3 regions of the Pseudoalteromonas sp. KS88 genome follow, and region 3 is predicted to be linked to each of the others. Evidence: predicted binding sites of a transcription regulator. Region 3 holds the regulator's gene; each other region holds the start of a gene.
What was found. The regulator FliA, encoded in region 3, starts transcription of late flagellar genes. The targets are predictions, from matches to a motif close to CTAAAGNTNNNNNNNNNNNNGCCGATA.
Positions count from the first base shown of each region.

Region 1 (8,016 bases), on a different contig from region 3:
GGCAGCTGAAATAGATGTGCTTGAATGACCAACACTAAATGTATCGTAAGCACTTTCATCACGATAAGGGAAAGGGTGCAGGCCATCTTTTTGGCGAATTGTATGCATTTGGTCGCGACGACCCGTTAGGATTTTATGAGGGTAGGCTTGATGACCTACATCCCAAACGAGGCGGTCTTCTGGTGTATTATATACATAATGCAACGCAACAGTGAGTTCAACGGTGCCTAGACCAGAGGCCAGATGACCACTGCTTTGGGAAACTGAATTAAGCAAATAATCTCTAAGCTCATCACTAAATGCGGGCAGTTTTTCTTGCGCTAGATCGCGCAGCTGGGCTGGCTCTTCAACCAAACCTAATAATGGATACTTGTTACTATCAAGTGTCATGATTTTTAATACATCCTTCGCTAACCAGAGATTATTATAGCGTATTGTTGCTCTGATTTTTTAGTTATTTTGTATGTCTTTATTCGTTTGCCATTGTGTTTTATTAATGGTCACGTTCAACAATATACGCTGCTAAGCGCGCAAGAGATTCAGTATTGGCATCGATATTCGATAATGCATTAAGGGCATCTGCTAATAACAACTGAGCTTTCTCTTTTGCACCATCAAGACCAAGAAGTGCAGGGTATGTGGCTTTATTCGCCGCTATATCTGACCCTTGAGGCTTACCAAGGATAAAGGTATCGCCTTCTACATCAAGAATATCGTCCTGTACCTGAAATGCCAAGCCAATAGATTCACCAAAAATTTTTAACTGTGAAAACGTATAGTCACTGGTGTTAGGTGCACACAATGCCCCTAGTGTAATTGCGCAATTGAGCAAAGCACCGGTTTTAAGCTTATGAATGCGTTCGAGTGCTGGTAATGAAATAGCTTCATCAGTCGCAGCAATATCGAGCGCCTGTCCTCCCACCATACCCTCAATACCTGACGCCTTGCTTAATGCAGCAATCATTTTAAGCTGTTGAGAAGCTGGTATGTTAAACGTATGGTTAGCGATTAAATCAAAGGCCAATGTTTGCAGTGCATCACCAGCTAAAATTGCATGAGCTTCACCGTACACAATATGGCATGTCGGCCGGCCTCGGCGTAAATCGTCATCATCCATCGCAGGTAAATCGTCATGCACTAATGAATAGCTGTGTATACACTCTATTGCCGCAGCAAGCACATCTAAATCTTTTTTTTCTGCGCCCAACATTTTACCCGTTTCATAAACCAGAAAGGGGCGTATACGCTTACCGCCATTCAATACCCCATAATGTGTTGCTTTTTTAATATTATCTTCAGTATCAAGCGGTAGTGAAAAGTAGTTATCTAGTTTGGCTTCAACGTCATGTTGTGCAACTTTTATTTGCTCTAAAATATGCACCGATTAATCCAAGTCGTTTTTAAAGTCAGTAAGTGGTGACTGAGGGTCATTGCCCATCAAAATTGCCACTTTTTGTTCTGCTTGTTGTAATTTACTTGAAGATGCATTGGCTAGCGCAATGCCGCGTTCGAACTGCTTTAAAGACTGCTCAAGAGATAAATCACCTTGTTCCATGTCGGTGACGATTACAGTTAATTCTTCAAGTGCTTGCTCAAAGCTCAAATTTTCAGGTTTTTTAGTCGCCATCGTGGATTCAACTTAGATGATATGAAATTGAGGCCAATTTTAGGGGGAATGCTAAACTAGGTCAAAGACTGATGCATTTTTTTTATTTATTTACGCGTTATTTGTTTTTTTATTTTGACTGAGCCTATGCTTAAACCTTGCAGCTTAAGGTGGTTAGATTAAAATAACAGTATAGAAGGCAACGTCATTCTCATTTATTCACGTAAATGATTTAAGTAATTCAATCTATTGCCGATAAGCAGTTAATAATAAAAGTTTGTTATTAAAAGTAGCAAAGTATCAATTCCTCTGGAGGGGTAAGTGGATTTAGCAACCATTATAGGTATTCTTGGGGCAATTGGCTTAATCGTAATGTCGATGGTGCAAAGTAGTAACGGTGAAGTGGCTATGTTTTACAACACGCCATCAGTTGTCATCGTATTTGGTGGCTCGATATTTATCGTTCTATCCAACTACACCATGGGCCAATTCTTAGGTATTGGTAAAGTATGCGCTAAAGCATTTATGTTTAAAATTGAATCGCCTGAAGAGCTGATTGAAAAGGCCGTTGAGCTTGCTGATTCTGCTCGTAAAGGAGGATTCTTGGCTCTCGAAGAGGCCGAAATTCCCAACGGCTTTATGCGAAAAGGCGTTGATATGCTCGTGGACGGACATGATGCTGATGTTGTTCGCGCAACGCTCCAAAAAGACATCTCGCTTACTTCTACACGTCATGAATCAGGGGCAGGGCTATTTAAAGCGCTTGCTGATATCGCACCTGCTATGGGCATGATCGGTACGTTGATTGGTTTGGTTGCAATGTTATCAAACATGGATGATCCAAAAGCAATCGGCCCAGCAATGGCGGTTGCGTTATTAACTACCTTATATGGTGCCTTTTTAGCAAACGTTATCGCGATCCCTATTCAGGTTAAATTAGAGCTTCGTAAAGAAGAAGAGGCAATGAACCAACGTTTGATTTTGGATGCTGTTTTAGGTATCCAAGATGGCCAAAATCCAAAAGTTATTGAAGGGATTTTAAAGAATTACCTCGCTGAATCTAAGCGTAATGTGGACACTGAGGAGTAAGCATGTCTGATGAAGAGTGCAAATGTCCCCCCCCAGGATTGCCAGCTTGGATGGGGACCTTCGCTGATTTAATGTCATTGTTAATGTGCTTTTTTGTACTCTTGCTCGCATTTTCAGAAATGGATGTGCTTAAATTTAAACAGATTGCGGGCTCAATGAAATTTGCTTTTGGTGTGCAAAATAAGATTGAGGTAAAAGATATACCAAAAGGAACCTCTGTCATAGCGATGGAATTTACCCCAGGTAAACCTGAACCCACGCCCATTGAAACCATTCAACAGCAAACCGTTGAGATGACTCAACAAATGCTTGAGTTTCAAGCAGGAGATGAAAGCTCGGCCGGGGGGCGTCAAGAACAACGTGGTAATAAACGTGGTGGTGAGTCGCAAAGCACCGCTCAACAACAAGCTTCTGAACAATCCACATCGTCTGCAGATCAAGAGCAAGTTAATGAGCTCGTTAAGAAGATTGCGCAACAGTTAGAGCAACAAATTATGGATGGCGCAGTTGAGCTAGAGTCATTAGGGCAACAAATAATTATTCGTATCCGAGAGAATGGTTCGTTCCCATCAGGCAGTGCATTTTTACAGCCCCGTTTTAAACCTATTATTCAAGATATAGCGACTTTATTAAAAGACGTACCGGGTGAAATTACGGTTTCAGGCCATACCGATGACTTCCAGGTGTCAAATGAGCTGTATACAAATAACTGGGATCTGTCATCTAAGCGTGCTGTTGCAGTTGCAACAGAAATGCAAAAAGCTCAGGGTTTTGATAAAACCAGGATGGTCGTTGTTGGTCATGCTGAAACACGTCCATTGGTTCCTAATGAAACAGATACCGACAGACGCAGAAACAGACGCGTTGAAATTTCAATTATGCAAGGCAAGGCAAAAGAGTCTGATCCTATAGAAGTAAGGTAATGGATTGAGTCGAATGGTATAAATTTTAAGTGTGAAAGGTTTTGTTGTGCTTAAATTTATGTAATCGATAATATAGTGTGCTAAAGTACTGTTTATATGAACAGTGTTGGAGCTCGTTGTGAAACTGTATATCGCAGAAAAACCATCATTGGGTCGTGCTATCGCTGATGCACTTCCTAAACCCCATAAAAAGCATGATGGTTACATTGAGGTAGCAAATGGTGATTGCGTTTCGTGGTGCATTGGTCATTTGCTCGAACAAGCTGAACCTGACGACTATAACGAGCAGTATAAAAAATGGCGCTTTGATGATTTACCCATAGTGCCTGATCAATGGCAATTAAAAGCTAAACCAAAAACCCGCAAACAACTTACGATACTTAAAAAGTTAATCAAACAAGCTGATCAATTAATTCATGCTGGTGATCCCGATAGAGAAGGGCAGTTACTTGTTGATGAGGTGATTGAGCAAGTAAAACTTAGCCAAGCCAAAAAACAACAAATTCAACGTTTATTGATCAGCGATTTAAATATTAGTGCAGTAAAGAAAGCGTTGGCAAGTATTCGCAGTAATCGTGACTTTATTCCATTGAGTGTTTCTGCACTGGCGCGCTCTCGCGCCGATTGGTTATTTGGTATGAACTTAACCCGTGCATATACCTTAGCTGGGCAAAAAGCAGGGTTTGGTAATGTGCTTTCTGTTGGGCGCGTACAAACACCTATTTTAGGGTTAGTGGTAAATCGTGATAATGAAATTACTAATTTTGTAGCAAAACCATTTTATGAAGTGTTTGCTCATTTAAATACGGAGGAGCAACAAAGTTTCACCGCTAAGTGGCAACCAAGCAAAGCGTGCGAGCCTTATCAAGATGAAGAAGGGCGAGTACTACATCGAGGTCTTGCAGAGAATGTCGTATCAAGAATAGCAGGACAAAAAGGCGAAGTTACGGCACTTGAGCAAAAGCAGAAAAAACAGCAAGCCCCTTTACCGTATAATTTATCAGCCCTGCAAATAGATGCAGCGAAAGCGTTTACGATGCCAGCTCAAAAAGTGTTAGATATTTGCCAAACTTTGTATGAACGCCATAAGCTCATCACATATCCGCGCTCAGATAATCGTTATCTACCAAAAGATCACCACCGGGAAGCTGCAAGCATTGTAAAAGCGATTGCTAGCAATGGGGGGCAAAGTGCAATTCACTGTAGTCAGGCCGATACCAGTAAGCGTAGTAAATGCTTTAATGATGCAAAGGTAGCTGCGCATCACGCCATCATTCCTACTGCTAAACAATTAAAGTCGGTAAGCTTAAATTCAGACGAAGCAAAGGTCTATAGCCTAGTATGTCGGCATTACCTCATTCAGTTCTATCCTGACTATATATTTAATGAAACAAAGGTTGAGGTAACCATTGCTGGTGGTTTATTTAAAGCGAATGCAAAACAAGAGATCAGCTTAGGTTTTAAAGTACTAATGGGTAAATCAGAGCTAAAAGATCAGCAAACTTTACCGCCGTTAGTTAAGGGGCAAGTGCTTGAGTGTTCCCATGGCGAAGTGGTTGATAAAATGACGACTCCGCCTGCACATTTTACGGATGCAACCTTATTGAGTGCCATGACGGGAATAAGTCGTTATGTGAAAAACCCAGATATTAAAAGAATTCTCAAAGATACTGATGGCTTAGGCACAGAAGCAACGCGTGCAGGTATTTTAGAGTTATTATTCAAGCGCCGATTTTTACAACGCCAAGGTAAAACCATTTTAGCCACTGAAACAGGAAAAGCACTTATAGGAGTATTACCTGAAGGTTTAGCAAGCCCAGATTTAACGGCAAAATGGGAAGCCTCATTAGGGGATGTTGCAGAGCAGCGTATGAGCTACCAACAGTTTTTAACTCCGTTATTAAACGATTTATCACATTTCATTGGACTAGCAGGGCAATGTAATAGCCAAGTTTTTGCGCAATTACCAAAAACGCCGCAAAAGCGACGTTTTAAAAGAAAGGCTAAACCAAAAGCAAAGTCGGCCTAGTTACAAAGTCGATTTAGTTATTAAACAGCGCAACGGCTGCATTACTCATCGCTTTAATACCTGTGGGTAAGGCGACTTTGTAATCTGGGGCGAATTTACTCGAGTGCAATGACGGTAGAGTTTGCCCTGATTCCTGTGCTGCACTATATTGAGATTGCTCTACACCACCAAGCCAAAATAAAGTAATAGGAATGTTTTGTTCGGTTCGGCCATATAAACCAAAGTCCTCGCCAGCCATAACGGCTTGCGTTTCTAGCACGTTATCTTTTCCAATGGCCGAGCTAATAGCACTGCGTACAATATTTGTTTGATCAGGGTTATTATATGTTGATGGAATTGACTCATCTTCATGTACATATACTTCTGGCATAAGCGACTTGTCCAAGCCTGCGCTTAAAGCAATTCCTTGTGAAATTCTTTTAATAGCGGCAATTTGCTGTAAACGTACGTCCGGATTATAACTGCGTAATGTAAGTTGTAGTTTTACTGCGTCAGAGATTACATTGTGCTTCGAACCTCCATGAATAGAACCAACTGTTATAACTGAAGGCTCTAGCGGGGAAAGTTCCCGGCTAGTAATAGTCTGCAGTGCTAATACAATCCGTGATGCTATAACAACAGGGTCAATAGTTGTGTGTGGGTAAGCACCGTGTCCGCCTTTACCCTTTACTGTGATATCAACAGAGTCAACACTGGCCATCGTGTATTCGTTTTTCATACTCACTTTACCAGCGGGAACACTCGCGCTAACATGTAATGCTATCACGTGATCAGGTGTAGGGAACTTAGAGAATAAACCTTCTTTTAGCATTGCTTTTGCACCGCCACCGACTTCTTCAGCGGGTTGCGCGACCATCATTAATGTTCCTTGCCATGAATCTTTATGCTTAACAAGTTGTTGTGCTGTGCCAATAAATGAACTCATATGAATATCATGGCCACAGCCATGCATAACACCCACATTCGCGCCATCGTCATTCACCACTGTAACTTTTGATGCATATGGCTTACCCGTTTGTTCTGTTATAGGAAGGCCATCGGTATCAGTGCGGATCATCACTGTTGGGCCATCACCATTTTTATAAAGACCAACTACACCAAATCCACCGACATTATCAGTAACTTCGAATCCAATTTGCTTTAATTGCCGCGCAATTTTTTGACCTGTTTTTTGTTCTCGATATGAAAGTTCGGGAGATTGATGTAAATCTAAATACAACTTTTCGATAGCAGGCATGGCTTTATCGAGATTGAGATCTAAGGTTGTGGCACTGGTGAGCGGGCTAATAAAAAGTAAGGCTGCATATATTTTGTGAAATTTCATAAAAGACCTTTTGGCTGGTGGCTTGTAATTATTGTTATCGACACCATATAAAACCCTAAATAGTCTGATATGGCAATTAATCGCAATGAATAATATGGTAAATGTTAATCCACAAAACCTTCAGCAAGTATTAGGTGAAACCTCACAAGAGAAACTTGTGTTGCTTAGTTTCTATTCTGCACAAAGCCCTGAGTGTCAATCGCAAGCTGCTATCCTAGATAAAATTGCAAGTGAATATCCTGAGCATTTACTTGTTGCGACACTTGATTGCGATGTAGAGCAACAGTTGGCTGCGCAACTAGCGCAGCAAATTGGTTTGCAAACACTACCAACACTAGTGTTTTTAAAAGACTCGGCCCCGGTAGATATGTTGCCTGGTGCGCAAACAGAGCAACAAGTTAGAGATGTTTTATCAAAGCACTTACCGGCACAACATGAGTTGTTATTAGAACAAGCAAAACAGGCTCTCGTTGCAAAAGACTTAAATAGTGCATTTAATTATGCGAAGCAGGCTTACGAACTAGATACCACTAATGCACGCATTAAATTAGTGCTAGCAGATATTTGTATTCAAATTCATAAATTAGATGATGCGCAAGCACTGCTTGATACAGTTGAAGAAGGTGAGCGTGATGCGTATTACACAAATATTCGTGCTAAGTGCGAACAAGCTCTTGAAGCGACAGATTCACCAGAGATAAAAGCATTGCAGTTAAAAGCAGAGCAATATCCGAATGATTTAGATATTAAGCTAGAGTTAGCTGCTGCACTTAATACCGCAGGCCGAAAAGAAGAAGCATTAGAAACATTGTTTAGCATTTTAAAGAAAGATTTAAACTTTGCAGATGCCAAGTCAACATTTCTTGAAGTTATAGCATCATTACCTGATGGCGATAGCTTAGCATCTAAATATAGAAGAAAGCTCTACAGCATCCTGTATTAATCAATTTTATAGATTATAAGCTCAAGCGCTGTTAATTAATGGCGCTTTTTTATATCTAAAACTTGATAAATACAAAAATTAGACAATACTTAAATTCCTCTC
Region 1 is NZ_PYHV01000028.1:629-8,644, reverse strand. Features, by position in the region: gene dxs (1-deoxy-D-xylulose-5-phosphate synthase) at 1-390, opposite strand, end outside; gene ispA ((2E,6E)-farnesyl diphosphate synthase) at 494-1,381, opposite strand; gene xseB (exodeoxyribonuclease VII small subunit) at 1,385-1,627, opposite strand; gene pomA (flagellar motor protein PomA) at 1,928-2,695, shown strand; gene C7Y70_RS17305 (flagellar motor protein MotB) at 2,698-3,618, shown strand; gene C7Y70_RS17300 (DNA topoisomerase III) at 3,737-5,647, shown strand; gene C7Y70_RS17295 (amidohydrolase) at 5,661-6,971, opposite strand; gene C7Y70_RS17290 (tetratricopeptide repeat protein) at 7,057-7,914, shown strand.
Region 1: a site for FliA is predicted at 1,838-1,864, ahead of pomA (flagellar motor protein PomA). Genes of this name have one in related genera too.

Region 2 (8,016 bases), on a different contig from region 3:
CTTCACAGGTAGATCAAGAAAACTGGTATCGACAGGTATTGGAAAGTTATCATCCTGCGCCAGTTGTAATGCGCACGTTGGACATTGGTGGTGATAAGGTTTTAGATTACTTTGATATTACAGAAGACAACCCATTTTTAGGTTGGCGAGGGATTCGCGTCACGCTAGATCATCCAGAATTATTTTTAGATCAATTAAAGGCGATGATTAAAGCAAATATGGGCCTGGGCAATCTAAAAATTATGCTACCAATGATTAGCGGCACAGAAGAAGTGGATGAATCACTGGCTTTATTATCGCAAGCATATTTTGAGTTAGAAGAGCAGCACCCAGATAAAGTAATTGAGCGCCCTGAAGTAGGCGTAATGCTAGAAGTACCCTCAAGTGTGTTTATGCTACCTGAATGGTCTAAAAAAGTTGATTTTTGCTCGGTGGGCAGTAACGACTTAACGCAATACTTACTGGCAGTTGATCGTTCAAATGCGCGGGTCGCAGATTTATTCAACCCATATCACCCTGGCGTTTTACGTGTGCTACAAAAAGTAGCCCAAGAGTGCCAACACTACGACTTATCTTTAAGTTTATGTGGCGAGCTTGGCGGCGACCCAGAAGGCGCAATTTTACTAATTGCGATGGGATATAGACAACTTAGTATGAATCACTTTTCTATCAGTAAAGTAAAGTGGGTGCTCAGACGCTTAAAAATGAGTGATATGGAAGTATTATTGGCCGAGTGTTTAGCCCAATCTACTGCAAAACAAGTATTGCGTTTAACACGCAATTTTATGATTGAACACAAACTAGGTAAGCTTTTTTATACCCCAAGCCATGGTTGATAAAACGGTTAATTTAAGCTGTGATCCTAAGATATAATGGATTAGTATATGCATATAACAATTTATTTATAAGAGCGTGCTATGCATGATTTAGTTATATTGATCGCAAGCTGTGCAGTACTAGGGAGTATTGTCGGGTTTTTAGCAGGTTTACTTGGCATAGGCGGTGGCTTGATCATCGTGCCCGTGCTCAGTAGTTTACTGGTAAAGTTTGATGTAGCAGATGCAGATCACGTGCTTGTTATTGCAATTGCCACTTCTTTGGCCTCAATCTTATTTACGTCGACATCCTCAGCTTTAGCACACCATAAAAATAATAATGTACCGTGGGAAATAGCACCTTGGGTTATGAGCGGTGTTGGGGTAGGCGCTTTGTTTAGTGGCTTTGCAGCGAGTTTTATTCCAGAACAATTATTACGGGCAGTATTTGCAACGAGTGTCGTATTTATTGCTGCTCGTATGGTGCTATCAACACGTAAACAAGCACCCAGTGTTAAAGCGATGCCTAAAGGGCCCGTTATTGGTGCTTTTAGCGCGATAATGGGCGGTTTGTCAGGCTTAATTGGTATTGGTGGTGGCGCGTTAATTGTTCCCTTGCTGAATTATTTTTCAGTTGATATTAAAAAAGCAATCGGCTGTGCTGCCGCGTGTGGTATTGTTATTGCTTTGTTTGGTTCGGTTGGCTATATATCGGCTGGCTGGAAGGTGACTGACTTAGCACATGGCTTTGTTGGATTTGTATATTTACCCGCATTGTTAGGGATTGTTATAACCTCTTGGTTTATGGCGCCTATTGGTGCAAAAGCGACTCATTATTTACCCGTTGCAACGATAAAGAAAGCGTTTGCAGTATTATTGGTTATCATCGCACTTCAAATGGTGTTTAGTTAAGGTTTAATTTTTATGGCTCTAGAATTTCCACAAATAGATCCGGTTATATTTTCGGTCGGTCCACTAAGCGTACGTTGGTACGGGTTAATGTATTTAATAGGGTTTGCTTTTGCCATGTGGTGGGCAAATCGCCAAGCAGCTAAACCCAACTCAGGTTGGTCAAAAGACGAAGTCAGCGACTTACTTTTTTATGGCATGCTGGGGGTGATATTAGGTGGGCGCGTAGGGTATGTGCTGTTTTATCAGTTTAGCTACTTTTTAGAAAACCCATTTTATTTATTTAGAATAGATCAAGGCGGCATGTCATTTCATGGCGGTACATTAGGTGTTATCACCGCAATTTGTATTTTCGCATGGACTCGTAAAAAGCAACTTCTCGCTGTAGGTGATTTTGTGGCACCGCTTGTACCGGTAGGCTTATTAGCTGGGCGTATTGGTAACTTTATAAACGGTGAACTGTGGGGGCGAACCACTGACGTACCATGGGCTGTTGTATTCCCGTCGGGTGGACCACTTGCCCGTCACCCCTCGCAACTTTATGAGGCATTTTTTGAAGGCTTAGTGCTGTTTATTATTTTATATGTATTCACTAAAAAGCCGCGTCCAGCGGGCAGTGTGGGCGGCTTATTTTTATTAGGTTACGGTGTATTCCGTTTTGCCATCGAATACTTTAGAGAGCCAGATGCACATTTAGGCTTGTTTGGCGGTTTTATCTCAATGGGGCAAATTTTATCGTTACCGATGGTTATTGGTGGCTTAGGTTTGATAATATGGGCGTACAAAAAGCCGCAACCGTCAGCTGCTAGTAAAGCTTAAAAAGAGCGAATAATGAAACAATATTTAGAGTTATGTCAGCGCATTGTTGATGAAGGAGTTTGGGTTGAAAATAAACGTACAGGAACACGTTGTTTAACCGTAATAAATGCAGATCTTGAGTACGATGTAGCTAACAATAAGTTCCCAATGATCACAACCCGCAAAAGCTACTATAAAGCGGCAATTGCTGAGCTGCTAGGTTACCTTCGCGGTTACAGCAGTGCAGCACAGTTTCGTGAAATTGGTTGTGTGACGTGGGATGCCAATGCCAATGAAAATCAAGCATGGCTTAATAACCCTAATCGACAAGGTGAAGACGACATGGGGCGGGTATACGGCGTTCAAGGTCGACACTGGCAACGCCCCGATGGTACACCGTTAGATCAGCTTAAAAAAGTAATTGATAACCTAACAAATGGGGTCGATGACAGAGGTGAAATTATCACGTTTTACAACCCTGGTGAGTTTGACCTAGGTTGCTTACGCCCATGTATGCACACTCATACATTCTCACTGTTAGGCGATACGTTATCTTTAACATCATACCAACGCAGTTGTGACGTACCACTTGGTTTGAATTTCAATCAAATACAGTGTTTTGTATTGCTTGCCTTAGTGGCGCAAATTACCGGCCACAAACCGGGTAAGGCATACCATAAAATTGTAAATGCGCATATCTATGAAAACCAGCTAGAATTAATGCGTGATGTTCAATTAAAGCGTGAGCCATTTGAGTCACCTCAGTTGCGTATCAATCCTGCAATTAAAACATTAGAAGACATTGAAACATGGGTCACAAGAGATGACTTTGAAGTCATTGGCTACCAATGCCATGACGCGATTAAATACCCTTTTTCAGTGTAGGACAAATAATACCCATTTAAGGAGAATCAAATGAAAGCTGTTATACCAGTTGCGGGCCTAGGAACGAGAATGTTACCTGCAACCAAAGCAATACCGAAAGAAATGCTGCCAGTTGTAGATCGACCATTAATTCAGTATGTGGTTAGCGAAGCCATTGCTGCAGGAATCAAAGAAATTGTATTAGTTACTCACTCTAGTAAGAACTCAATAGAAAACCACTTTGATACCAGTTTTGAATTAGAAGCCACGCTTGAAAAGCGGGTAAAGCGGCAATTATTGGCCGAGGTGCAATCGATTTGCCCGAAAGACGTAACCATCATTCATGTTCGCCAAGGTGAAGCAAAAGGCTTAGGCCATGCGATTAACTGCGCAGCACCGATTATTGGTGACGAGCCATTTGTGGTTATTTTGCCAGATGTGATTATTGACGATCATGAAAGCAATCTCAAAAAAGACAACTTAGCTGAAATGATCACACATTTTGAGCAAACGGGTGAAAGCCAAATTATGGTTGAGCCAGTGCCTATGCAAGATGTTGATAAGTTTGGTGTTGTCGATATTGGTGACGAAAATATAACACAAGGCCAAAGTGCTGCTATTGCTAACATGGTTGAAAAGCCACCGGTTGAAACTGCACCATCAAACCTTGCGGTGGTTGGACGCTATGTTTTAAGTAAAAATATTTGGCCATTACTCGCAAAAACGCCTGCTGGTGCAGGTGATGAAATCCAATTAACCGACGCCATTGCCATGTTAATGGAAAAAGAGCCTGTGGCAGCTTACGCCATTAAAGGGCGCAGTCATGATTGTGGCAGTAAATTAGGCTACTTAAAAGCAACTATCGAATTTGCCCTACGCAGAGATGAGTTTAAAACTGATTTATCACAGTTTATTAAAGGCTTAGTAAAATAGGCAATAAACCAATGAATTATAAAAAGTGCCTAAATGGCACTTTTTTATTTTATAAACATAACGATTAAACACATAAGCTGGCATTTACTTTGCTTAATTACCGTATTACTTTTTAACTAAAGCGCAAAAAATGCATATTACACTTCGAATTTGGCTTACTTTGATGTTAGCAGTGCTGATGGCCGGTTGCGCCATGAATGAAAGTCACGAGGTTGATGATTCATCATCACTTATCTCTGATCAGCAAGTTAAAGAATATGTTGCACAGTGGCAGCAACAACAAGGCAGTATTAATCGACTTGCAAGTATGGAAAATGATCTAAAACTTCTGATTATGGCGTTGTCGTCAAATTCTCAATTAGCACAAGGTCCGTCAGAACTTCGTTCAGAGCGGGTGGATGTGCTCCATGGTAATCAGGCCACTCAAACGGATAAAAGTAATGTGGTTGGTGAATCTATATACCAAACAAAGTCGGATTCCCTTGCAGGTGCTCAGCTAGGACTTTATTTGAGACCAGAGCTGGTTAAGTTGCAAATAGTGAGATTACACCGAGAATACCCTCATGCGTTTAAGCAGCTCGACTTTTTAATGACTCAGCGAGAGAACAAAGGCGTTACGCTTTTTGGCTTACGCGTAGGCCCTTTTCAAGATTATACAGAAGCTAATACTTTTTGCTTAATTGCAAAAAATATGGGACAAAAGTGTTTAAGTGCGCCATTTGTCGGCCAACCTATATGAATAAAGTACGCTTTATCTTTTGTTTCAGTAATTAAGCGTAAAGTATTTGTCCTAACTGTCGATAATAATTATGATAGGGACAACATAGGGTAATGTCCCGTCTTTTATAAGGATTTAGTATGAAATTATCTTCTACTTTACTAGCAGTAGCCGTCGCTGCAAGTTCTTTTGGTGTTTATGCTACAAGCGAGAGTTTTAGTGCAACGGTTAAAGTACAAAATACAGTTGTTTTGACCAAAGGTAATGATTTAGATTTTGGTATTATTCGTGCGGTTGCAGATCCAACAGGCGCTAACCAAGCAACCTTAGTTATTGATCCAGATCCAGATGCAAGTCCTGTATCGTCAAGAACTGATAACTCACCCGCTATTATTTCTATCATAGGGCAAGGTTCACCCGCTTCTTTTACTGTATCAGATGTCGTACCTAATGCTCGCTTAACAATCACAGATCCAACAGCGACAGTACTCGATTCTGATGGCCAGGGTTTAAATGAGCCAAACTTCACTGTTGGCAGTTGGACATATTTTATTACCAGTGGTCCAAATGCTAACACACCTTATACATCAGGAAACCCAAACTTAACAGCTGATGCAGATGGGAGTGTTGAGTTTAATATTGGTGCAACTCTCTCTACCGCTGGGATTGCTTCTAGTGAAGCATACCGCGATACTGATTACACTGGTAACTTCCAGATTGAAGTTGCTTATTAATTTAGGCCGCTGAGTTTATTATGCGCTTGTGCACTATATTGAGCTTGTATTTAGCGTTATGCCCGCTATTAGTTAAATCAGCCAGTATAGAGCAGCAAGCGCTTGATTTTGGCACTTTAGTTGTTTTACAAAGTGAACAGTTCGGCTCTGTAATAATTAAAGATGACGGCACCATAAATACCACCGGTGATATTTATATTATTAGGGAGGGTCATCCGGCAGAGCTTATATTAACGGGTATTCCAACAGGCACCCGTGTAACAATGAATTTAGTCGCGCCTGTTACCCTTCAACACGATACGCAAGGCAGCAGTAGCGCCGATTTTAAAGTGAGTTTAAATGGCTTTCCAAAGTACGGATTTGGCGATGAATTCGGCGAAGTTCGTGTACTGATTGGTGGCAAGCTTGAAATAAACACAAGCACTAAACAATTTTCAGATGGTAACTACTCATCTTCTACAAATCTTGAAATTTCCGTGGACTACTAAGGATTAAAATGTTCAACAAGTTAACGTTTATGTTGGTTTTCAGTTTTTTATTTTTAAGTCAAAGCGCAATTGCAGACCTGCTAATTTCTCCAACCCGTATTAGTTTTGATGAACGCCAGCGTACCGCTAAAGTAAGCGTAATTAATACAAGTAAAGAATATAAAACATACCGAGTAATTTGGAGTGAAAAGCAATCTACACCAACTGGCGGCTATGTAACTCTGTCTGAAGCGACTGACACAAGTTTAAGCCCAATGACAAGGCTATCGCCAAAGCAAATGAGGTTAGCGCCCGGTGAAAAGCAAACTGTTAAAGTTGCACTTAGAAAGCCTAAAGGTTTGGCTCCTGGCGAGTACCGTTCTCACTTACTGTTTCAAGCGTTACCTAACGAAAACACCAAAATTAATAGCTCGATAAAAATTAATATGATCATGAGTTACAGTATTCCTGTGGTTCTGCGTGAAAGTGCAGAAGTACCCGAGGTAACTATTGAACATGCAAAAGTTATTAAAAACCCAGATAATCAGCGCATGCAGTTTAAATTAAAAGTTAACCGCAATACTGGGTTTAGTAGTTATGGAAAGTTAAGCGCATACTTTAAAAGCGATACAAATAGTTCTGCAGAGAAAGTAGCTGAAATTGGTAATTTAAGTATTTATTCAGATGTAGACAGTGCCGATGTTACCCTAAGCTTGTTTAGTGATAAAGCCATTACACAACCAGGTGTTGTAGAATTTAAATACACAGGGGCAGATGAATACGCAGATGTGACCTTTGCTGAGCATACATTGCCTATAACAACTAACATGTTGCTATTATAAGCGTGAATGAAAGCACATAATAAGGTAAGCAGATTATTACTTTGGCTATCATTATGCCTAAGTATTAGCGTATCAGGTAAAACGGCGCCAACAGCGAATGATGCGCTCGATACGCTGCAACTAATTCAAAGCAAACTTGCAACAGCTAACCTTCAAGTCACACCTCAAACACCGGTTTTAGTTGAGCCGCAGCAGCGAATTGCAACCGGTGAGTTTTTACTGTTTTCACTTTATTTAAATGGCCATTACTTGGGTGAGGTTTTTGCGCTCAAAAGTGAAAAAAACGTGCAGTTGGGTTTATCAGGGTTTGCAGATATCCTTCAATTTGCAATAGATATAGATTTACCAACAAGCTCAGCAAAAGGCTGGTACGCCAATCAACAAACATTTGAATTGTCTGATAACACATTAATTACAGATCATGGTGTTTTGCAGCTAGCTGATACCGATATTAGTATTGATGATGATATTTACATTGAAATTGACGTTTTAAACTATGCATTTGGTATTGCCTTTAATGTCGATTATGCTGATTTGGAAGTATACCTAAGCACAGATGAACCACTCCCGCTCGAGCTTCAGCGTCAGCGAAAGGGGAGAACCCTTAATCCAACAAAGCAAAAGTCACAACCGACACTGCCTTGGAAAGCCAGTCCTTATCAAGCTATTTCAGCGCCCGTGGCTGACTTGCAATTAAATTACAGTGCCGATAAAAACCAAAATAGAACACGATATTCATTATTAGGCGCACAAGACTTTGCCTATTTATCAGCAGAGTACTTTTTATCTGGTCGCGAAGGTGATTTATTAACAGACTCACGTTTAACTTTTACTAGGCAAGATTCACAAAGCAACTTACTCGGTGTTTTAGGCGCTAGTGAAGTTGAATTTGGCGACGTTATCGCAACTCAAGTAGGGAGTCGTTATAACAGCCAG
Region 2 is NZ_PYHV01000021.1:117,935-125,950, forward strand. Features, by position in the region: gene ptsP (phosphoenolpyruvate--protein phosphotransferase) at 1-836, shown strand, start outside; gene C7Y70_RS14985 (sulfite exporter TauE/SafE family protein) at 918-1,727, shown strand; gene lgt (prolipoprotein diacylglyceryl transferase) at 1,740-2,543, shown strand; gene C7Y70_RS14995 (thymidylate synthase) at 2,556-3,407, shown strand; gene galU (UTP--glucose-1-phosphate uridylyltransferase GalU) at 3,438-4,319, shown strand; gene C7Y70_RS15005 (SPOR domain-containing protein) at 4,450-5,058, shown strand; gene C7Y70_RS15010 (DUF4402 domain-containing protein) at 5,178-5,771, shown strand; gene C7Y70_RS15015 (DUF4402 domain-containing protein) at 5,792-6,259, shown strand; gene C7Y70_RS15020 (fimbria/pilus periplasmic chaperone) at 6,268-7,080, shown strand; gene C7Y70_RS15025 (MSCRAMM family adhesin SdrC) at 7,087-8,016, shown strand, end outside.
Region 2: a site for FliA is predicted at 5,096-5,122, ahead of C7Y70_RS15010 (DUF4402 domain-containing protein). Genes of this name have one in related genera too.

Region 3 (8,016 bases):
TACAATACCGCCTTCTAGAGAATACCCAAATGTAATCGCACCTAGTGCAACAATTACACCTAAAAATGAGAGTTTATCCACACCCAATCTCACGGATAATTCGGTTCGCAACATCCTCTAATGCGATGTCTGCACTGGCTAAGCCTGCATTTGCAACGGCTTGAGGCATACCATATACCACGCAACTTTTTTCATCTTGTGCCCAAATAGTTGCACCAACTTGTTTGAGCATTCGAGAACCATCACGACCATCAGCCCCCATACCAGTCAACACAACCGCTAATACATCACCTTGGTAGGCTTTTGCTGTACTGGCAAATGTTACATCAACACTGGGTTTATAAGTTATTCTCGCACTGTCGTCTTCGAATACGCGTAATGTCCTATTTCCACCACGCCCTTCTACAAGCATTTGTTGACCGCCAGGTGCTAAATAAGCTGTGCCTGGCATTAATTTATCGCCTTGCTGAGCCTCTTTTACTTTTATTTTACACAACCCATTTAACCTTGCTGCAAATGCAGGAGTAAATGCGGCTGGCATGTGCTGAATTAACAAAATAGGATGCGGAAAATTAGCGGGTAATTTTGTTAAAATAGTTTGTAGGGCAACAGGCCCTCCTGTAGATGTCCCTATTGCGACTATTTGATATTTTTTACCCGATGCACGCACGTCCGATTTTGGGCTAGGCGAAGGCGTTGCCCGGCTAAAAGAACGATCCGGCTGAATAACTGCACTGCGAGTAGACGACTCTTTGCTTGATACTGAACGTGAAGAAATAGAAGGAGTTGGGCGGTTAAATCTGGATATTCGTCTACGCCCAATTTCTTTAACTTTATTTTGTAATAGCTTTATCGCATCTTCGTTATTTCGTGCTATGTCTTCAAATTTCTTTGGTAAGAAATCCAACGCACCCGCATCCAGAGCATCTAAGGTTGCCGTTGCACCATCGCGCGTCAATGACGAAAACATTAAGATAGGTGTTGGATTAGCAGCCATTATTTCTTTTACAGCGCTAATTCCATCAAGAACGGGCATCTCTACGTCCATGGTAATAACATCTGGACGTAATTGACTGGTTTTATCAACGGCTTCACGGCCGTTAACAGCAAAACCAATTACTTCGATATCCTTATCTTGTTCAAGAATTTCACTGACTCTACGGCGAAAAAAGCTTGAATCATCAACAACTAATACTTTAACTGCCATTGGTACACTCTTGTTAAATTTTACCTATGAGAGCCAAAGGCTCTCATAAAAGGATAAGTATGGGCTAGCCAGCATAAAACTTTAATAGACTTGGCACATCTAATATCAATGCAATTCCACCATCAGAGGTGATTGTAGCCCCCGCCATACCTGGCGTGCCTTGTAATAGAGCATCTAATGGTTTTATTACTACTTCTTCTTGGCCGATTAATGAATCAACAACAAAACCCACTTTCTGAGTACCTATTTGAACAATAACAACATGCCCTTGCGCTTTTCGTTGTGATCTATCTGCACCTTTAATCAACCAGTGTTCCAAGTAAAACAATGGAATTGCCTTCTTACGGACTATGATTGTTAACTGCCCATCAACGACATTAGTTTGTGTTAAGTCTAAATGAAATATTTCGCTTACACCTGCAAGCGGTAGGGCAAATGTTTGCTCACCAACAACAACCATTAAGGTCGGTAAGATTGCTAATGTAAGCGGTACTTTTATCTCAAGTATGGTACCTACACCCAGTTCAGACTGAATACTTACAGAGCCATTAAGCTGATTAATTTTAGTCTTAACAACATCCATACCGACACCGCGGCCTGAAATATCAGAAATCTCTTCTTTAGTTGAGAACCCTGGTGCAAAAATTAAGTTATATGCTTCGGTATCTGACAAGCGACTTGCTTGCTCATGGTCAAGTACGCCTTTACTGATTGCTATTTTCTTCAGTTTTTCAGCATCCATACCTGCACCATCATCACGAATAGTAAGCAGTATATGATCACCTTCTTGAGATGCTGATAATGTCACGCTACCTGTTCTTGATTTACCTGCTGCTTCACGAACATCAGGCATTTCGATACCGTGGTCAACCGAGTTTCTCACCAAGTGAACTAAAGGATCAGCCAATGCTTCCACTAAATTTTTATCTAAATCTGTGTCTTCACCAACTAGCAATAGATTGATGTCTTTTTTCAAGCTTCTTGCTAAGTCACGAACAACTCGAGGAAACCGACCGAAAACCTTTTTGATTGGCTGCATACGGGTTTTCATTACCGCGCCTTGCAGGTCAGCTGTGACAACATCTAAATTGGAAATTGCCTTTCCCATCACTTCGTTATTAGTATTTGTTGCTAAGCTAACCAAGCGATTTCTGACCAATACAAGTTCACCAACCATATTCATGATTTCGTCTAGGCGTTTTGTATCCACCCTAACGGTTGTTTCAGCTTGAGGTGGTGGTGGCTTTTTAGCAGCACTAGCTGTCGAAGCTGCTGGTGCAGCTGGCTTTTCAGCAGCTTTCGGAGCGGCTGGTGTGGCCGGCTTACTAACTGGTGCAGGCTTTTGAACAGCTTCTTTAGGGGGTTCTGGTTTTTTTGCTACAGGCTGTTCAACTGCATTTGCATTCTCTGCAACTGCTTTAGGTGCTGAACCTTTACCATGAAGTTCATCAAGTAAAGCCTCAAATTCATCATCGCTTATGTCGTCACCAGATTCATCACTAACTGAACTTTTTGATTCAGCTGGTTTAACTTGTTGCCCAGTTGCCGGGGCATTATCTACAGCAACTTCACCAAAGCTCCCTACACCATGTAATTCATCTAATAAATTATCAAATTCGTCATCTGTTATGTCATTACCAGATGAGCTCGGTTGAGTTGGAGCACTTTCAGTAATTGGGCTTTGACCTTTACCATGCAATTCGTCGAGTAAGCTTTCGAATTCATCTTCGGTAATTTCATCAATGTTGTCTTCTGTTGAGCTATTATCTACTTCACCATTAAATAGCTCATCAAAAGCAAACGGATCTTCATCATTAACACTGGGTTCTTCCGTAGCAGGTTCTTCTGCTGGTGCGGCTGCAACTGTATCTGGCACTGAGACAGGGTCGTTCTCATCATCACTTGGGGGCTGACTTAATTTATGTAATACAGCTAACAGTTCAGGGTCTGCTGGTGCAGGCTGTTCACGATTTTGAATAGTCGCAAACATTTCATTAATAGTATCAAGCGCCTGAAGTATAACATCCATGAGCTCTGAGTTGACTGTCCGTACACCTTGGCGCAGCAAATCAAATACGTTTTCAGCACCATGGCAAGCATCAACAAGTTCGGTCATGCTTAAAAAACCAGCACCGCCTTTAACTGTGTGAAAGCCGCGGAATATCGCATTCAGTAAATCGGTATCATCCGGATTATTTTCAAGCTCTACTAGCTGTTCTGATAAAAGCTCAAGGATTTCTCCAGCCTCAACTAGAAAATCCTGTAAAATGTCTTCATCGACTTCAAAGCTCATGCAGTGCTCTCCTCTTAGAAGCCCAAACTTGACAATAAATCGTCAACATCATCTTGCCCATTGACTACATCATCTCGCGATTCTTTGTCAATAATTGGTCCTTCAGGACCGGCAAGTGTATCTTGTGCAGGCGGTGTTACGGCTTCGGCAGGTGTTTTTATTTTTTCACCACTAAGCTCGTGGCTACCAAAAGCGGTAAGTAAATGAATTAGGCTATCTTCAACTTCTCTAACTAATTCAATAACCCTTCGTATAACTTGACCTGTTAAATCTTGAAAATCTTGTGCCATTAACACGTTTGTCATCAAGCCCTGTAACTCATCTGTTTTTGTATGAGAATGGCTCATAAATTTATCTAAACTATGACAAAGTGTTTTAAACTCACCAAGCTCAATTTCACGACTCATTAGACGATCCCAAGTTGGCTTGATGTGAGCAATCTCATCTGCTAATTCTTGCGCTATTGGTAAACTTGCTTCAACCGCGTCCATCGTTTTGTTGGCAGCATTTTCAGTCATTTCCATGACATAGTTTAAACGCTGTTTTGCATCTGGAAGTGCATCTGTCGTCAAATCCGATAAGCGCGTATCAAGTTCAAAGTTTTTTAACGCATCATGCAGTTGACGCGTTAACTTACCCACTTCAGCAAACAACTCAGATTGCTCTTGAGAAGCCGCATCAATAATTAGCTGGTCAGCTTTTTCTTGTTCGCCATTTTCAAGGTAAACAACAAGCTGACGGGCTTGTTCTAAACTGATCTGAGGCGCAGCAAGTGCTGACATAAGCCTCTCCTATTTATTTAGCCTAGGCGCTCGAACACTTTTTCCAATTTGGTTTTCAGTGTTGCGGCAGTAAATGGTTTTACAATGTAGCCGTTAACGCCGGCTTGAGCAGCAGCAACAATTTGTTCTTTTTTAGCTTCTGCTGTCACCATTAACACAGGGATATGTTTAAGCGTTCCATCAGCTCTGATAGCACGTAATAAATCAATACCTTGCATACCCGGCATATTCCAATCGGTTACAACAAAATCAAATTCTTGATTTTGTAACATGGGTAAAGCTGTTGAACCATCGTCAGCTTCTTGTACATTTGTAAAGCCTAAATCTCTTAAAAGATTTTTGATGATACGTCTCATCGTCGAAAAATCATCAACAACAAGAATTTTCATGTTTTTATCCAAAACATCCTCCGGTGAGGTCTGAACCTATATTTACTTACTTCTAGTTTATCCAGTCATTGATTTTTGCTTTTAGCTTAATCATCGCCTGACCATGTATCTGGCTCACACGCGATTCACTAACATCGAGTATGTGCCCAATTTCTTTTAAATTCATTTCATCATTGTAGTATAGCGAGAGCACAAGCCCATCCCGCTCTGGCAAAGACTTTATTGCAGCTAACAAGGATTCATTAAAACGTTCATTCTTAACGTTATTAAAGGGCTTGTCCAGTGCAAAATCTTGACCAACAGGAGTTATAACATCTTCATCAACTCCTAAATCCTCAATGCCTAGTACTTTACTCGAATTTACATCACTAAGGATATGATGGTACTCATCAAGCGTAATATCAAGTTTTTCAGCAACTTCAAAGTCTTTAGGTTCACGGTTTAGCTCGCTTTCTAACCCTGAAATTGCTTCTGCCACCATTCGACTGTTCCGATGAACCGAGCGTGGAGCCCAGTCACCACGGCGCATTTCATCAAGCATCGCACCACGAATTCTTATGCCAGCAAAGGTTTCAAAGCTGGCACCTTTTGAGGTATCGAAATTTTTTGACGCTTCAATCAATCCAATCATACCCGCTTGTATTAAATCATCTAGTTGCACGCTTGGAGGTAAACGCGCAATGAGATGACATGCCACTTTCTTAACTAATGAAGCATGTTTCTCAATAATTGCATTTAAGTTTACTGTTGATTGATATCCCATCGCTTTATTCACCGATGCAGTCATAGTTAGCCGTTTACTAATTTTTCTATGAAGAACTCTAAATGGCCTGATGGTTGATTAGGTATAGGCCATTTTACTGCTTTTGTCGCTAATGTTTTAAATGCAACCGCTGCTGGGGAGTTAGGAAATAACTCTACAATGACCTTTTGTCGACGAGTAGATTTACGCATATTCTCATCATATGGCACGGTTGCAACCAGCTCCATTGAAACATCTAAAAAGCGATCTGTTACTTTGGAAAGTTTGGCAAATAGTTCATGGCCTTCGCGCATGCTGCGCACCATATTGGCAACTATTTTAAATTTGTACACACCATGCTCACGACTGAGCACTTTGATTAGTGCGTAAGCATCTGTTATTGAAGTCGGTTCATCGCAAACAACAACCATGACGTCTTGCGCTGCGCGAGAAAAGCTCAGCACCATGTCAGAAATACCTGCGGCAGTATCAACAATTAAAATATCAAACTCAGTGCTCAACTCACTAAATGCACGAATTAATCCAGCATGCTCTGAAGGTGACAACTCGACCATGCTTTGGGAACCAGAAGTCGCAGGGACTATTTTAATACCTGCTGGCCCTTCAACTAAAATTTCGTCAAGCTCACACTCTCCAGAGAGAACATGAGACAAGTTCCGCTCTACGCGTAAACCAAGCATCACATCGCAATTAGCTAAGCCTAAATCGGCATCCAGTACTAAAACCCTATTACCTAATTGGCCTAAAGCTATTGCAGTATTAAGTGATACATTAGTTTTACCTACACCACCCTTACCACCAGTAACAGCGATAACCTTTACACTGTTATTATTGTTTTGACTCATCTTTCGCAGGCCACTTGCTTGATCTAATACTGTGTTAATCATACATCCCTACTGTGCTTGACGCTACTGCTTGACGTCTTGAATGTTGTACTTTTGTTCTTTTTAAATATAACTGTTCTGCTTTTTTAACCAATTTTTCAGCATTTGCGACACGAATATCTTCAGGAACTCGCTGACCATTAGTAAGATACCCTATTGGGAGGCGATTTTGAATCGCTATGCTAATAATCTCGCCTAAACTAAGCGATTCATCCAACTTTGTGAAAATACAGCCACTTAGCTGAACTTTTTTAAAGTGCCTTACGGTTTCTTGCAGTACGTTAATTTGTGCTGTAGCGCTTAATACTAAATAACTACGAATATCAACGCGCTGATTACGCATTAGCGTGTTTAGTTGCTCAGTTAACCGTAAGTCTCGTTGGCTCATTCCTGCTGTGTCTATTAATACTAGTCGCTTATTTCGTAAATGGTATAAAACTTCTGCTAATTCATTAGCATCTTTTACTTGTTTTACGCCACAACCAATAATTCGGCCATAAGTTGCAAGTTGCTCATATGCACCAATACGGTATGTATCTGTAGTAATTAACGCTACTTTATCTGCGCCATACTTTTGCGCGCCCAATGCAGCCAATTTGGCTACTGTCGTAGTTTTACCCACACCTGTAGGCCCAACTAAAGCATAAACACCGCCTTGACGTAAAATTTCATTATTTGTTGTGTGCATTTGGTTTTCAACCATTTGCAATAACGCTTTCCATGCCTCTTGACGAGACACATCATCAGGAATAAAACACGCCATTTGCTCTGCAACATCATGCTCGATACCCATGCCTACCAAGCGGTCAATCATACAAGCTCGTGTAGGGTCACGACGCGCCATATCTTGTTGCATTAAACCTGAAACTTGGTGTTCAAGTAGTTGTCGGATTGCATTCATTTCATCACGCATGGAAGTCATTTCATCACTTTGCGGATTTGCTACGCTTTTATGCGATTGCATAGGAGCGCCTAAATCATCAAAGTCACTTTCTAACTCATCATCAAAACCTAAGCTATGAGCCTGAGTACGAACCTTAGGGGTTGGCTCTCTACGGGCAAAATCTGGATGAGCCTGTGGTTCATTAACAGATCTAGTTGGCTCAGAGTATCTAGTCTGCTGATGCGTTTCTTGAGATTGAAACTGCGTCGAGGTATCAATACCCGATTGATTGAACATCGACGCAAGCTCAGGAGAACGAGGGCGAGGTGATTGACGCTCAAGCAATGCTTGTAAACTGTCAGCAACCGCAGCCTGTGGTTCTTGTGGAGCACGTTTAGGCGCTGGCTTTATAAAATTATTAGGGTTGCTTTGCGCTTGAGCCGCTGGCTGAGGAGTTGGCTCTTGTGGTGCAGCTTTGTCGTAATCAACAGCAGCAACAATCTCAACGCCATTAGCCAGCTTTTTATTTGACATAATAACCGCATCAACACCTAGTTCATCTTTAACTTCTTTTAGTGCGGTACGCATATCTTTAGCAAAAAAACGTTTTATTTTCATGGTTCACAACCCTTCTAAATCAATTATTGGCCTACTGAGCTGACAATCTTGATCTGTCTTTCGTCTGGTACCTCTTGATAAGACATTACCCGTAAACCTGGGATGGTGTACTTAACAAATCGAGATAACACAGTGCGTAACATTCCTGACGTTAGCAATATCGAAGGTTCACCGGCCATTTCTTGATTCTGATGCGC
Region 3 is NZ_PYHV01000016.1:81,545-89,560, reverse strand. Features, by position in the region: gene C7Y70_RS10415 (flagellar motor protein) at 1-81, opposite strand, end outside; gene C7Y70_RS10410 (chemotaxis response regulator protein-glutamate methylesterase) at 74-1,207, opposite strand; gene C7Y70_RS10405 (chemotaxis protein CheA) at 1,272-3,500, opposite strand; gene C7Y70_RS10400 (protein phosphatase CheZ) at 3,515-4,282, opposite strand; gene cheY (chemotaxis response regulator CheY) at 4,300-4,683, opposite strand; gene C7Y70_RS10390 (RNA polymerase sigma factor FliA) at 4,724-5,434, opposite strand; gene C7Y70_RS10385 (MinD/ParA family protein) at 5,461-6,321, opposite strand; gene flhF (flagellar biosynthesis protein FlhF) at 6,314-7,819, opposite strand; gene flhA (flagellar biosynthesis protein FlhA) at 7,843-8,016, opposite strand, start outside.